Regions from separate parts of the Rhizobium sp. CECT 9324 genome, predicted to be linked through region 1. Evidence: predicted binding sites of a transcription regulator. Region 1 holds the regulator's gene; each other region holds the start of a gene.

Region 1 (3,121 bases):
AGGTTGACCCGGTGCAGTTGCGCGCCAAGGTCGGCATGGTGTTCCAGAAGCCGAACCCGTTCCCCAAGTCGATCTATGAAAACGTTGCCTATGGCCCGCGTATCCACGGCCTGGCGCGTTCCAAGGCTGATCTTGACGAACTGGTGACGTCTGCCCTGCAGAAGGCCGGCCTCTGGAACGAGGTCAAGGATCGTCTCGACAGCCCAGGTACTGGCCTGTCCGGCGGTCAGCAGCAGCGCCTGTGCATTGCCCGTGCGGTTGCGGTCAGCCCCGAAGTCATCCTGATGGACGAGCCCTGTTCGGCGCTCGATCCGATCGCGACGGCCAAGGTTGAAGAACTCATCCACGAACTGCGGACCAACTTCACCATCGTCATCGTCACGCACTCGATGCAGCAGGCTGCCCGCGTCTCGCAGCGCACGGCCATGTTCCACCTGGGCAATCTGGTGGAAGAGAACGATACGGACAAGATGTTCACCAATCCAGACGATCAGCGCACGCAGGACTACATCATGGGTCGCTTCGGCTGATCCGCTGTTCCCCTTGCAGTCGTTTCTCTTATCAGGAAGCTAAAACATGTCTTCTTCCCATATTTTGTCGGCCTTTGACGACGAGCTGAAATACTTGATGCGCCGCATCTCCGAGATGGGCGGCATGGCGGAACAGATGGTCGCCGAAAGCGTCCGTGCGCTGGTCAATACCGATGGCGCACTCGCCCAGAAGGTCATTTCCGACGACGTGATCATGGATGCCACCGAACGCGAAATCGGCGACAAGGCGATCGTCATGATCGCCCGCCGTCAGCCGGTCGCCGCCGACCTTCGCGAAATCATCGGCGCGCTGCGCATCGCCAGCGATCTCGAGCGTGTCGGCGATCTCGGCAAGAGCAATTGCAAGCGCGTCATGGCGGTTCAGAGCTCGGGCATCCCTCGCAAGCTCGCCCGCGGCATCGAACATCTCTCCGACCTGGCGCTTGCCCAGCTCAAGGAAGTGCTCGACGTCTACACCACCCGTTCGGCGGAAAAGGCAAAATCGATCCGCGACCGCGATGAAGAGATCGACTCCATGTACACCTCGCTGTTCCGCGAGCTCTTGACCTACATGATGGAAGATCCGCGCAACATTACCAGCTGCACGCATCTTCTCTTCTGCGCCAAGAACATCGAGCGTATCGGTGACCACGCGACCAACATCGCCGAGACAATCTACTACATGACGACCGGTGCCCAGCCCGAGGGCGAGCGTCCGAAGGAAGACCTGACGTCCTCCGTCGGCGCGATCAACGAGTAAGCCGTCACAAATGGGGTTTTGCCTTCCATGCTGCCGAAAATAGCTGTCGTAGAGGATGAGGAGGCGTTGAGCGTCCTCCTCCGCTACAATCTCGAAGCCGAAGGCTACGAGGTCGAGACCATTCTGCGTGGTGACGAAGCCGAGCTTCGTCTCCAGGAGCGCGTGCCGGACCTGCTGATCCTCGACTGGATGCTGCCGGGCGTTTCAGGCATCGAATTGTGCCGGCGCCTGCGCATGCGCCCGGAAACCGAGCGGCTGCCGATCATCATGCTGACGGCGCGTGGCGAAGAGAGCGAGCGCGTCCGGGGCCTGGCGACTGGTGCCGACGATTATGTCGTCAAGCCGTTCTCGACGCCGGAACTGATGGCGCGTGTGAAGGCGATGTTGCGCCGTGCTAAGCCCGAGGTTCTGTCGAGCGTGCTGCGTTGCGGTGATATCGAACTGGATCGTGAGACCCACCGTGTCCATCGCAAGAGCCGCGAAGTGCGCCTCGGGCCGACGGAATTCCGGCTGCTCGAGTTTCTCATGGCTTCGCCCAGTCGGGTTTTTTCACGCTCGCAGTTGCTCGACGGCGTCTGGGGCCATGACATCTATGTCGACGAACGCACGGTCGATGTGCATGTCGGGCGCTTGCGCAAGGCGTTGAACTTTTCCAACATGCAGGATGTCATCCGCACCGTCCGCGGTGCGGGCTATTCCATGGAAGTCTGAACCCTCGGCAGGGTACAGCGCGCAATAAAAAAAACGGGCCCAGCGGCCCGTTTTTTTTTGTATCTGGCGTTTGCCGTCGGCCCTTAGCGGGCCGCCCGACGCCGCTCGCTCACCGGCTGGTAGGCCATCTTGGCATGGTAGCCGCAATACGGTGAGGCATCGTTGATTTCGCAACCGCAGAAGTGGAAATCGTCCTTCATCGGATCGCCGATCGGCCACTTGCATGTGCGCTCGGTCAGTTCGGTCAAGGCCAGGCGACGCGAAATCGGCACCACGACATTCGACGGACGCGAGACTTCGACTTCTTCGAAGATATCGACTTCGACCTCTTCTTTCAGCATGTTGCCGCCAGCCGCGCGGGTTACCGTGCGGGTCGTCGTTGCGGTGCGGCCCTGGAATGCCGCTGGACGCTGCGTTGCCGGTGCCGGACGCTTGGCGGCGCGGGTTGCAGATGTGCTTCCGCCGGCCTTGGCGCGACCTGGCAGGTTCAGCCGGTGTACCTTGCCGATAACCGCATTGCGGCTGACGCCGCCTAGTTGCGCTGCGATCTGGCTCGCGCTCAAGCCTTCGGCCCACAGGCGCTTTAGTCTCTCAACGCGTTCATCAGTCCAGTTCATGCTGTAATTCTCCGCCGCTCGCGTGTGTGATGGCAGAATCCCTCACCGTTGCTTCGAACGAATTCGAAACAAAAACCGCCTCGTTACTGTCGGTGACTATTTCCGCCGCATTGCTCAATTTATTGAATGTTAACCTACTGGTCGGGTGACTCTGTGACAAGAGTCGGGAGAATCATCTGGAATCGATTTCCCGGTTTTCCCCAACTTGCTTCCCGAGTGAGTCAAGTCTGCAACACTCACAAATGGACCCGGCGCCATGGCGTCCGGTGGTCGCGGCAAATGCCCGGAAGCCCTCATTTTCCAGTAAGTTTCGTTGACATTGCTGGGTTAAATGCCGATAGTGCCCCCGCCGCCGCAAGGCGGCATTTTTAATTTTTGACCTGCCCACGGCTGTTCTGTCGCCGCTGAACGCCGCCAATCAAGGATGATGATAGCCATGACCAAAGCGACGCCGCTTTATCAGACCTACAATCGGGCGCCACTGCGTTTCGAGCGAGGCGAGG
Region 2 (3,121 bases), 430 kb from region 1:
GGAAGCGTTCGATGCGGCCGGTTGCCGGATCGCCGGCAAGCATCTGGTTGTTGCCCTGGCCGACGAAATCGCCTTCGTTCGAATCCTCGCCATCCGTCTGGATCCACAGCAGTCCGGTCGAATCGAACATCATGCCGTCCGGCGAGTTGAACATGTTGCCGGAATTGATGTTCGACGAACCTGCATAGGCATCGCCCTTGTGCACGTCCGGATTGCCGGCCATGACGAACAGGTCCCACTTGAACTTGCCGTCTGCGTGGTCGTCGTTTTCCGGATACCAGCGTACGATCTGGCCGAACTCGTTGCTTTCGCGCGGGTTGACGGCACTGATTTCCATCACGTCGCCACCAGCATTGGTGCGCATCTTGCCGTCCTTCAGGACGCCGCGATGGCTGTTGTTGGTCAGCGCGCAATAGGCTTCGATGGCGACCGGGTTGACCGCGACCCATTCTGGACGGTCCATCGTGGTCGCACCGACCTTGGAGGCGGCCTGGCGGGTAAAGACGGCGATCTCGTCTGCCTTCATGCCGGTGGTCTCCGGCGTCAGCGCCAGCCATTCGCCGGTGCCTTCGTCGGAGAATTTCGCGACAAAGAGCGTGCCTTCGTCGAGCAGCGTCGATGTGTCGCCGCCCGGGACATAGATGCCGGCGGAGACGAACTTGTAGAGGAACTCGCCACGCTCGTCGTCGCCCATATAGACGACTACACGGCCGTCGCGGGCAATCACCACGGCGGCGTTTTCATGCTTGATACGGCCAAGCGCGGTGCGCTTGATCGGGGTCGAGGATGCATCCGTCGGATCGATCTCGACGACATAACCGGCGCGGCGCGGTTCGTTCGGATTTTTCGACACGTCGAAACGCTCGTCGAAGAGTTCGTAGCCGTAGCGCGTCTCGGCAACGATGCCGTAACGCTTGTAATCGTCAGGCATTTTGAAGTCGGCGACGGTCGAGCCGAAGTAACCGTTGAAGTTTTCTTCGCAGGTGAGATACGTGCCCCAGGGCGTCTTGCCGGCGCCGCAGTTGTTGAAGGTCCCGAGACAGTCGACACCGTTCGGATCGGCAGCCGTCTTGACGAGGTCCGAGCCGACAGCCGGACCGGAGAGCTTCATCGGTGTGTTGTGATGGATGCGGCGGTTGAACGGGCTGTCGAGGACGATCTGCCAGCCGTCGGAACCTTCAGCCACTTCCATCACGGTCACGCCCTGCATGTTCTGCAGGATCTTCACGTCGTCGAGACTTTTCGGCATGCCCTTTTCGTTGTTGGGCAGGTTGGTCTCGTTGTTCACATATTCGTGGTTGACGGCGATCACCTGATGGGTGCCGACGACGAAGCTCTCCATGCCGTCGGTATTCTCGCCGAACACCTTGTCGGAGGCTTCCAGCGAAACGCCGTTGACCGGATCGATATCGGCGACATTGGAAAACAGCGGCTGGCCCCACTTGGCGAGCGGCTTCCAGCTATAGCCTTCCGGCACATGCACGGTGGCGTCGGTGGCAATGGCGATCGGCTTGAACGGGAAGCGCGATGCGGCTTCCTGGGCCTGTGCGGATGTCGAGGACATCAGGTTGCCCACCGAGCCCATGGCAACAGCAGCCGAACCCATGGCGAGTACACCGAGAAAGCCGCGGCGCGAGACGGCGCGCTCGACCACGCGGTCGAAATCGGTCACGGCCGGCGGCGGGTTGTGCAGTTCGTCCCATTCATCCCAGGACAGATGGTTCGTGTTCGTGTCGCTCATGGTTGACCTCCGAGGTTGGATTGGAATGGTTCCAGCATTTGGGTTAGTCAGTGGCGATGACAGACATGTGACGAATGGGGGACGCGCCGCTACATCGCGCATGCCTGAAACACCGATGGCGCAGCGCTCATGCTATGGTTTGCAAGGCCCTAGGCAACAGATGCGGCCACAAATGATGATCGCGAAGAGGCGTGACGGGTGCCGGCTCAAGGGCTGCGTTCATGCAAATAGTTTGACGTTTACGTAAAAATCAATTAGCCAAAGTGGGAAGCTTCGCACATCCCGGGTGGGGGATGATTGCGGGCAGTTGCACATGAGATGTGGAGGAGAATGCCATGTACAAGGCGCCCGTGGAGGAGATTGCGTTCACCTTGAAGCATGTGGCCGGTCTGGCCAAGGCAATTGACGAGGGCAAGCTCGGCGACCTGAGCGACGATCTCGTTGATGCCATTCTGTCGGAGGCTGGTCGCTTCGCGTCTGACGAAGTCGCACCGCTTGCCGAGATCGGCGACACCCAGGGTGCCCGCATGGTCGACGGCAAGGTCATCGTTCCCGACGGCTGGGCCGATCTTTATCGCCACTGGGCCGAAGGCGGCTGGAATTCGCTGACCGCTGCGGAAGAATTCGGCGGCCAGGCATTGCCGCATATGCTCAATGTAGCAGCGCTGGAAATGTGGAATTCCGGCTCGATGGCCTTTGCGCTCGGCCCCACGCTGACCATGGGCGCAGTCGATGCGGTTACGGTCCACGGCGCCGACAGTCTCAAGCAGACCTATCTGCCGAAAATGGTCTCCGGCGAATGGACCGGCACCATGAACCTGACCGAGCCGCATGCCGGCTCCGACCTCGGTGTGATGAAATCGCGCGCCGAGCGTCGTGATGATGGCACCTACCGCATCTTCGGCCAGAAGATCTTCATCACCTGGGGCGAACACGAGATCACCGAGAACATCATCCATCTCGTTCTCGCGCGCCTGCCCGATGCGCCTGCCGGCACCCGCGGCATCTCGCTCTTTCTCGTGCCGAAATTCCTCGTCAACGACGACGGTTCGCTCGGCGCACGCAACGATCTCCATTGCCATTCGCTCGAGCACAAGCTCGGTATCCACGGCTCGCCGACCTGCACGATGATCTACGGCGACGGCAAGTTCGGCGATGAGCCGGGTGCCATCGGCTATCTTATCGGCGAGGAGAACAAGGGCCTGAATTGCATGTTCACGATGATGAACAATGCGCGTCTCGCGGTCGGTATGCAGGGTGTGGCCATCTGCGAGGCCGCCACCCAGAAGGCGGTTCAATATGCAAAGGACCGCACCCAAGGCAAAGCCCCTGGCTGGACGGGGCAGGGCCAGACCGGCGGCATGAGCCCGATCATCGAGC
Region 3 (3,121 bases), 700 kb from region 1:
AGGGTACCGACCTGGTCCATGCCCATCTGGCCGGACTTCACGACGATCTTACCGGAGTCGATCAGCGGCTGCAGAACCGACATTGCGCCATCGTAGAAGAAGAAGGCGTTGTTGTCGTCCGGCGAACCGCCGAACAGCTCAACGTTCTTGGCTTCGGTTGCAGCGTCAAGCTTCAGGCCTTCGACGAGCGAAGTAGCCTGCAGAACGCCAACCTGGAAGTTGTCGAAGGTTGCGTAATAGTCGACATTGCCGGAGTCGCGGATCAGGCGGTCATAGGCGATAACCTTGACGCCAGCATCAGCGGCCTTCTGGAGAATGTCCGACAGCGTGGTGCCGTCGATGGCGCCGATGACGAGAACCTTGGCACCCTTGGTGACCATGTTTTCGATCTGAGCCAGCTGGTTCGGGATATCGTCGTCAGCAAACTGCAGGTCTGCCGTGTAGCCGGCTTCCTTGAACAGCTTTTCCATGGTCTCGCCGTCGGAAATCCAACGGGTCGAGGTCTTGGTAGGCATCGAAATGCCGACGGTGCCCTTGTCCTGTGCAAAAACAACAGGTGCAAAAGATGCGATGCCGATTGCGACAGACGCAATCAGAGTGCCTAATTTCTTCACGGTAAACCTCCCTGGTCATACAATGCGGGACCAAGTCCTCCTGGTCACGCCGAAATCGTGAACGGGCGACCACCGTAGCGGACCCCAGCTCCGCCGCGAGTCTTATCGTGTGCTACATATCGATCAAATGATTATTTTGACTTTCTGCATATCGTGGTTGATATGTAGTTTATGTCTGAAACACGTATTGATCGTTTGCAGCCCAAACATTTGAGCCTGATCCGCTCGATCACAGAGCTCGGCCAGCTCAGTCTGGCGGCGCAGGCACTTGCGCTGACGCAGCCTGCCGCATCGCGGATGTTGAGCGAAATCGAACGCGATGTCGGTTCTGCCATCTTCACCCGCACGCCAAAGGGCATGGAGCCAACGGCGGTCGGCAGCGCGCTCGCGCGCCGGGCCCAGAATGTGCTTGAAGAGATGCGCGAGGCGGCGCGTGAGATCGATGCCATCCAGCGCGGGCTGATTGGGAAGGTTCGGGTTGGTGCCGTGACCGGGGGTGCGGTTGGCTACGTTGTCCCGGCGATACAGATCCTCAAGGGAGAAGCAGAGACGGCGGATCTCTATGTCGACGTGGCCTCGAGCGGCGAACTGATCCGCGATCTTTTGTCCGGTCAGTACGACTTTGTCCTCGGGCGCATTCCCAGCGGCATCGATTCGCGGCAGTTCAATCTCGAGGGCGGCATGATGGAAGAGGTGGAGCTCGTGGTCCACCAAAGTCATCCGCTGGTCAATGTCGATCGTCTGGCAATTGCCGACATGGCGCATTTTCCCTGGGTCATGCAAGCGCCGGGCACGCCTTTGCGTCAGGCTGTCGAGGGTGTTTTTATCGAGCAAGGTGCCCCTATCCCGTCCAATATCGTCAATACGACCTCGCTTCTGGTCATGATCGCGATGCTGGCGGCGTCCAATGCAATCGCGCCGATGTCGCGCGAAGTCTCCGACCTGCTCTGTCGCCAGACGGCAGCCGCGGGCCTATGTTCGCTGAAGCTGGAAGTACCGATCGTGGTCATGCCCTATCACCTGATCACCGTGGCCGGTAAGCGCCTGTCGCCGATTGCGGCACGCCTGCGCGACCTGCTGCTCAGCGAATTCAGCGCTCGCGGGAAGATGCGTGGCCTATGACTGCGCATCGGCCATATTCCGCAAAGCCTGAAGAGCTTGCAATTTCGTCCATGTCAGGCACACTGTCATGCATCCGTCATGAATGAAAGCTTCGAGGAGCATTGATGACCGACCAGCCGGAAGGGCAGCGCCAGGAGACCGACGGCGCGGATCAAAGGCTCGCAAGCGTCGTGGATTTGGGGACGTATCGTCAAGCACTCGACCCTCTGCCCGTAACCTTCCACAGGCGCGAACTCGACGCCATCCTCTGGATCTATGGCCGTATGGTCGGCGAGGGTGATTGGCGCGACTACGCGATCGATCACCTGAGGGACAAGGCGGTCTTCTCGGTGTTCAAAAGGTCCGGGGAATATCCGCTCTATCGGATCGAGAAGAATCCCAAGCTCGCTGCCAAGCAGGGTGCATTTTCAGTGATCGGTGCCGATGGCCGCATTTTGAAGCGCGGCCATGAACTGAAGGCGGTTCTGAAAGTGTTCGACAAGGGTCTGAAATCGATCGATTGAGTTCCCGCTCACTTTGCCCAACCGAGCGGCCCGCCTAGAAAGGCTTCTCGAAGATCTTGCTATGGGATGATGCCGGGGTAAGCGTTGAGATCGGGAGCGGTGGTATTTCCATCGCCCAGCGAGCGTTGCATAAAAACGGTATCCAGCCAGTTGCCATGCTTGAAGCCCGTGGCGGTCAGACGGCCGACCTGTTCAAAGCCGCAACTCAGGTGCACGGCAATCGACGCGGTACTGGCGCCGCCAATGACGCCGACCATCTGGCGGAACCCCAGCGACGTACAGCGAAGGACCAGTTCATTGAGAAGGGCCTTGCCGATCCCCATGCCGCGCGCCTCCGGCGCGAGATAGATTGAATCCTCGACGAGCCAACGATAGGCGGGTCTGGTGCGGAAAGCCGATGCATAGGCATAGCCCAGCACGGTCGCATCTGGCGACACCGCCGCGATATAGGGATAGCCCTTGTCGATGATTGCCTGGAAGCGCTGGTTCATTTCGGCCGCGTCCGGGGCGGTGAGCTCATAGCTTGCGCCGCCGTGATTTACCGCTTCGCCATAGATGGTGGTAATCGCAGCAATATCGGCCAGGTTCGCATCCCGGATGTCGATATCCATGCACGAAGCTCCTTTAGTCTGGCTTCTTTTTCCATGGCATCAAACGCGTCGCAAGATCTCACTTGTCACAGTGACAGGACGCAGACCGCAAAATGGAAGGACCCGGCGAATGAAGCCGGGTCCCTCGTGATCGAAGCATCTGTCGATGCGGAGACGGTCACACCATCAGGCGTGGATATCGTTGTCCTTGGTTTCCTTCAGGAAGAACATGCCGATCACCAAGGTGATGCCGGCAATGACGATCGGGTACCAGAGACCGTAGTAGATATCG
Region 4 (3,121 bases), 1.9 Mb from region 1:
AGCACCACGCTTTTGAAGCCGTTCTTGTTGACGTAGTCGCGGAAACCGAGAACGCAGGCGCGGTAGTCTGCCTCCTCCTTCTCCGGAATGCGGGACATCGGCCCTTCATCACAGCGCCAGCCACTTTCGGTCCGCTTCCAGGTCGTGACAGACAATGTCTCCTCGAACTGGCTCATCTGAAACGCCAGCGATTTGTCACCATTGAAGGCAAAGCTTGCACCGTCGAACACAAGTTCGTCCTGGCCACCCAACTGGTTGGCAAAGATGAGCGGCAGGCAGGTCTCGATCACCTGGCGCAGGGCCACCTGATGACGCACATCGACCTTGCCACGATAAAAAGGAGAACCGTTTGGCACCAAGAGGATCTCGGCCCCGGTTTCGGCCAACGTCTCGCAGACGCCGGCATCGTTCCAGATTTCCTCGCAGATCGGCACGCCGATGCGCACGCCGCGAAAGTTGACCGGTCCGGGCATCTCGCCTTCGACAAAGACGCGCTTCTCGTCGAATTCGCCGTAGTTCGGCAGATCGATCTTGTCGCGAAACGAAAGGATCTTGCCGCCATCAAGAATGGCCACCGAATTATGCCGTCCCTTCTCGCTCTGACGCGGGAACCCGATGATCACACCAGGGCCGCCGTCGGCAGTTTCTGCCGCCAGTTGCTCGACGGCAGACAGGCACGCGCTGAGAAACGCTGGCTTCAGCACGAGATCCTCAGGCGGGTAGCCGGAAATGAACAGCTCCGTCAGAAGAAGCAGATCAGCGCCCTGAATTGCAGCTTCCGACCGCGCAGCGCGCGCCTTCGCCAGATTGCCGACGACGTCGCCAACCGTTGGATTGAGTTGCGCAATGGCAATGCGCAGGACATCTGTTTTTTGCAATGTTTCGCTCATGATCAACGGTTTAACCGCTCGATTGACGGATCGCAACGGCGTCTGCCAACCAAGCGTGCGGTCGCCACCCAACCATCGATCAAAAACGGGGAACAATCGGGCCTTTGGCACAGTTCATGTAGCGTTCATGACGAATATGTGACAGCTATGCGAACCTTTGATGAAATTGGCTTTTCTCGCGGAGAACTCTGTGGCTGATACGCGTGCGAAATCGGTAAATTCCAGCCTTTTGGCAGCAGCTGTCGGCACCACACCCCGCCGAGATGAAGCGCGTGCCACCGGGCGTGCCGGACGCATCGTTTTCCCGCTGATCAACACAGCATTGCTGGCGATCGTCACCATTGTTCTCAGCGAATGGCTGGCGCGCGGAAGCCTGAACGATATCGCCGACTACATGCTGTCGCCCGCTCGCCCGGGCATGATTGCAGCAGGCATGCTTTTTTTGATGATGCTGTTTGGCGATGCCATCGTCGGGCGTGCCTATCAGTCGGCGTTGCTGATCGTACCGCTGTCGCTCCTGCCCGCCTTCTTGTCCGGACAGAAACAACTGTTCCTGTCAGATCCGCTGTTTCCGAGCGACCTGCTGTTCGGTCGCCAGATCGTGGAACTTCTGCCTGTCATGGTTGCTGCCCGTCCGCTTGCGGCGGCGGGCATGGCGCTATTGGCTTTGGCTATCCTTGGTGCACTTGGCTACTTGATCTTCGTCAGCCGCCGACTTTTCCCGCGCATCCTTCCCGTGGTCCGCATTGGTCGCACGTTGGTCGCAGCCCCGATCCTCGCCGGTTTTGTCACGCTGATGGATCCGATGGCATTTTCCTATGTCCGCGATCGGCTGAATATCGTGCCGATGATGTGGGACCAGAAGGAAAACTATCGTCACAATGGCTTCCTGCTTGCCTTCGCTTTTAATGTCCCGATGGCCAATGTCGGTGCGCCGGACGGCTACAACAATCTCGCGGTCTCAGACATTCCGACCGACCGCCTGCCCGCGACGTTCTTTTCGGGACGTCAGGCCGATGTCATCATGATCATGAGCGAATCGCTCTGGGATCCGACGCGCATGTCCAGCATCCGCTATTCCGGCGATCCGATGCCGACCATGCGTGCCAACCAGTCTGGCAATGTATTCTCGCCGGAATTCGGCGGCATGACCGCCAATGTTGAATTCGAGGCCCTGACAGGGTTCAGCAACGCGTTCCTGCCCTACGGCAGCATTCCCTATCAGCAATATATCCGCCGCCCGTTGCCGTCGCTTGCCACATTCTTCGAATCGAAGGGTTACGTCACAAAGGCGTTCCACCCGTTCCAGAGTTGGTTCTGGAACCGCCAGAACGTCTATCAGGCACTCGGCTTCCAAAGCTTCCAATCCGAGGAAAACATGCCTGCGATGGAAAAGCGCGGCATCTTTGCGTCCGACGATGCGCTGACGCGCCATATCATCAGTCAGGCCGACAATACCGCAAAGCCGTTTTTCTTCTTTGCCGTTACGCTGCAGGGCCATGGTCCCTACGAGAGCAATCGCTACAAGAAGAACTCGATCGAGGTTGACGCCCCGACCTTGTCCGACGGGAGCGCGAGTGCATTGGCCACCTATACGCAGGGCGTCAAGGAAGCAGACCAGAGCCTTAAGATGCTGATGGACTGGGCCAAGAAGCGCCGGCGGGAAACCATCATCGTGCTTTTTGGCGACCACCTGCCGCCGCTCGGCACGGTCTATACCGAGAGCGGCTACATGGCCGATCAGGTCGCGACCCGCAAAGCCTCCGTTGCGACGATGAAACGCGAGCATGAAACACCACTGGTTGTGTGGTCCTCCAAGCGCGGCATGCAGAAGAACCTCGGCTCGGTCAGCCCCTCGCAACTGCCGCATTTCATCGTCCGGATGAGCGGATATCGACATCCGTTCTATACGGGCATGCTCGGCCGTGTGCAGGAACGTTATACTGTGATCGACCGCCACCAGTTGATCGAGCGCAACAACCGAGCTCAGCCAGATTGGTCCGTTTCCGGCCGCATTGATCCCACCATCCGTGACTATCGCTTGCTTCAACATGATATGATGTTTGGTGAAGGCTTTGGAACTGAACGGTTCTTCCCCGAACAAGCCGAAAGACTACAGCCGGTGACGTGAGCAGGCGATACTTGTCACCTCCCAAGTCACCTATGTTGACAAGTCATGGATCGGTGCACTATTGCGGAAAAGTCAATTTAATCTCATAGACTTTTTTTGT

Evidence for each region. Region 1 encodes PhoB, which activates phosphate uptake and scavenging genes when phosphate is short. Its sites were predicted from a motif close to TGTCATNNANCTGTCAT; they were not measured.
Region 2: LQ231_RS07090 (PhoX family phosphatase) is a predicted target of PhoB. The motif match lies at 1,798-1,814, and genes of this name have one in related genera.
Region 3: LQ231_RS01460 (DUF2794 domain-containing protein) is a predicted target of PhoB. The motif match lies at 1,800-1,816, and genes of this name have one in related genera.
Region 4: LQ231_RS14040 (LTA synthase family protein) is a predicted target of PhoB. The motif match lies at 1,018-1,034, and genes of this name have one in related genera.

Annotation. Positions count from the first base shown of each region.
Region 1 covers NZ_CAKKMZ010000001.1:1,017,110-1,020,230, forward strand. Annotated here, with positions in the region: gene pstB (phosphate ABC transporter ATP-binding protein PstB) at 1-530, shown strand, start outside; gene phoU (phosphate signaling complex protein PhoU) at 577-1,290, shown strand; gene phoB (phosphate regulon transcriptional regulator PhoB) at 1,318-2,001, shown strand; gene LQ231_RS04865 (GcrA family cell cycle regulator) at 2,085-2,618, opposite strand; gene LQ231_RS04870 (aspartate aminotransferase family protein) at 3,055-3,121, shown strand, end outside.
Region 2 covers NZ_CAKKMZ010000001.1:1,451,501-1,454,621, forward strand. Annotated here, with positions in the region: gene LQ231_RS07090 (PhoX family phosphatase) at 1-1,741, opposite strand, end outside; gene LQ231_RS07095 (acyl-CoA dehydrogenase) at 2,077-3,121, shown strand, end outside.
Region 3 covers NZ_CAKKMZ010000001.1:317,035-320,155, reverse strand. Annotated here, with positions in the region: gene chvE (multiple monosaccharide ABC transporter substrate-binding protein) at 1-614, opposite strand, end outside; gene LQ231_RS01465 (LysR family transcriptional regulator) at 786-1,736, shown strand; gene LQ231_RS01460 (DUF2794 domain-containing protein) at 1,841-2,239, shown strand; gene LQ231_RS01455 (GNAT family N-acetyltransferase) at 2,299-2,850, opposite strand; gene LQ231_RS01450 (MFS transporter) at 3,016-3,121, opposite strand, start outside.
Region 4 covers NZ_CAKKMZ010000001.1:2,867,433-2,870,553, forward strand. Annotated here, with positions in the region: gene LQ231_RS14035 (NAD+ synthase) at 1-890, opposite strand, end outside; gene LQ231_RS14040 (LTA synthase family protein) at 1,081-3,021, shown strand.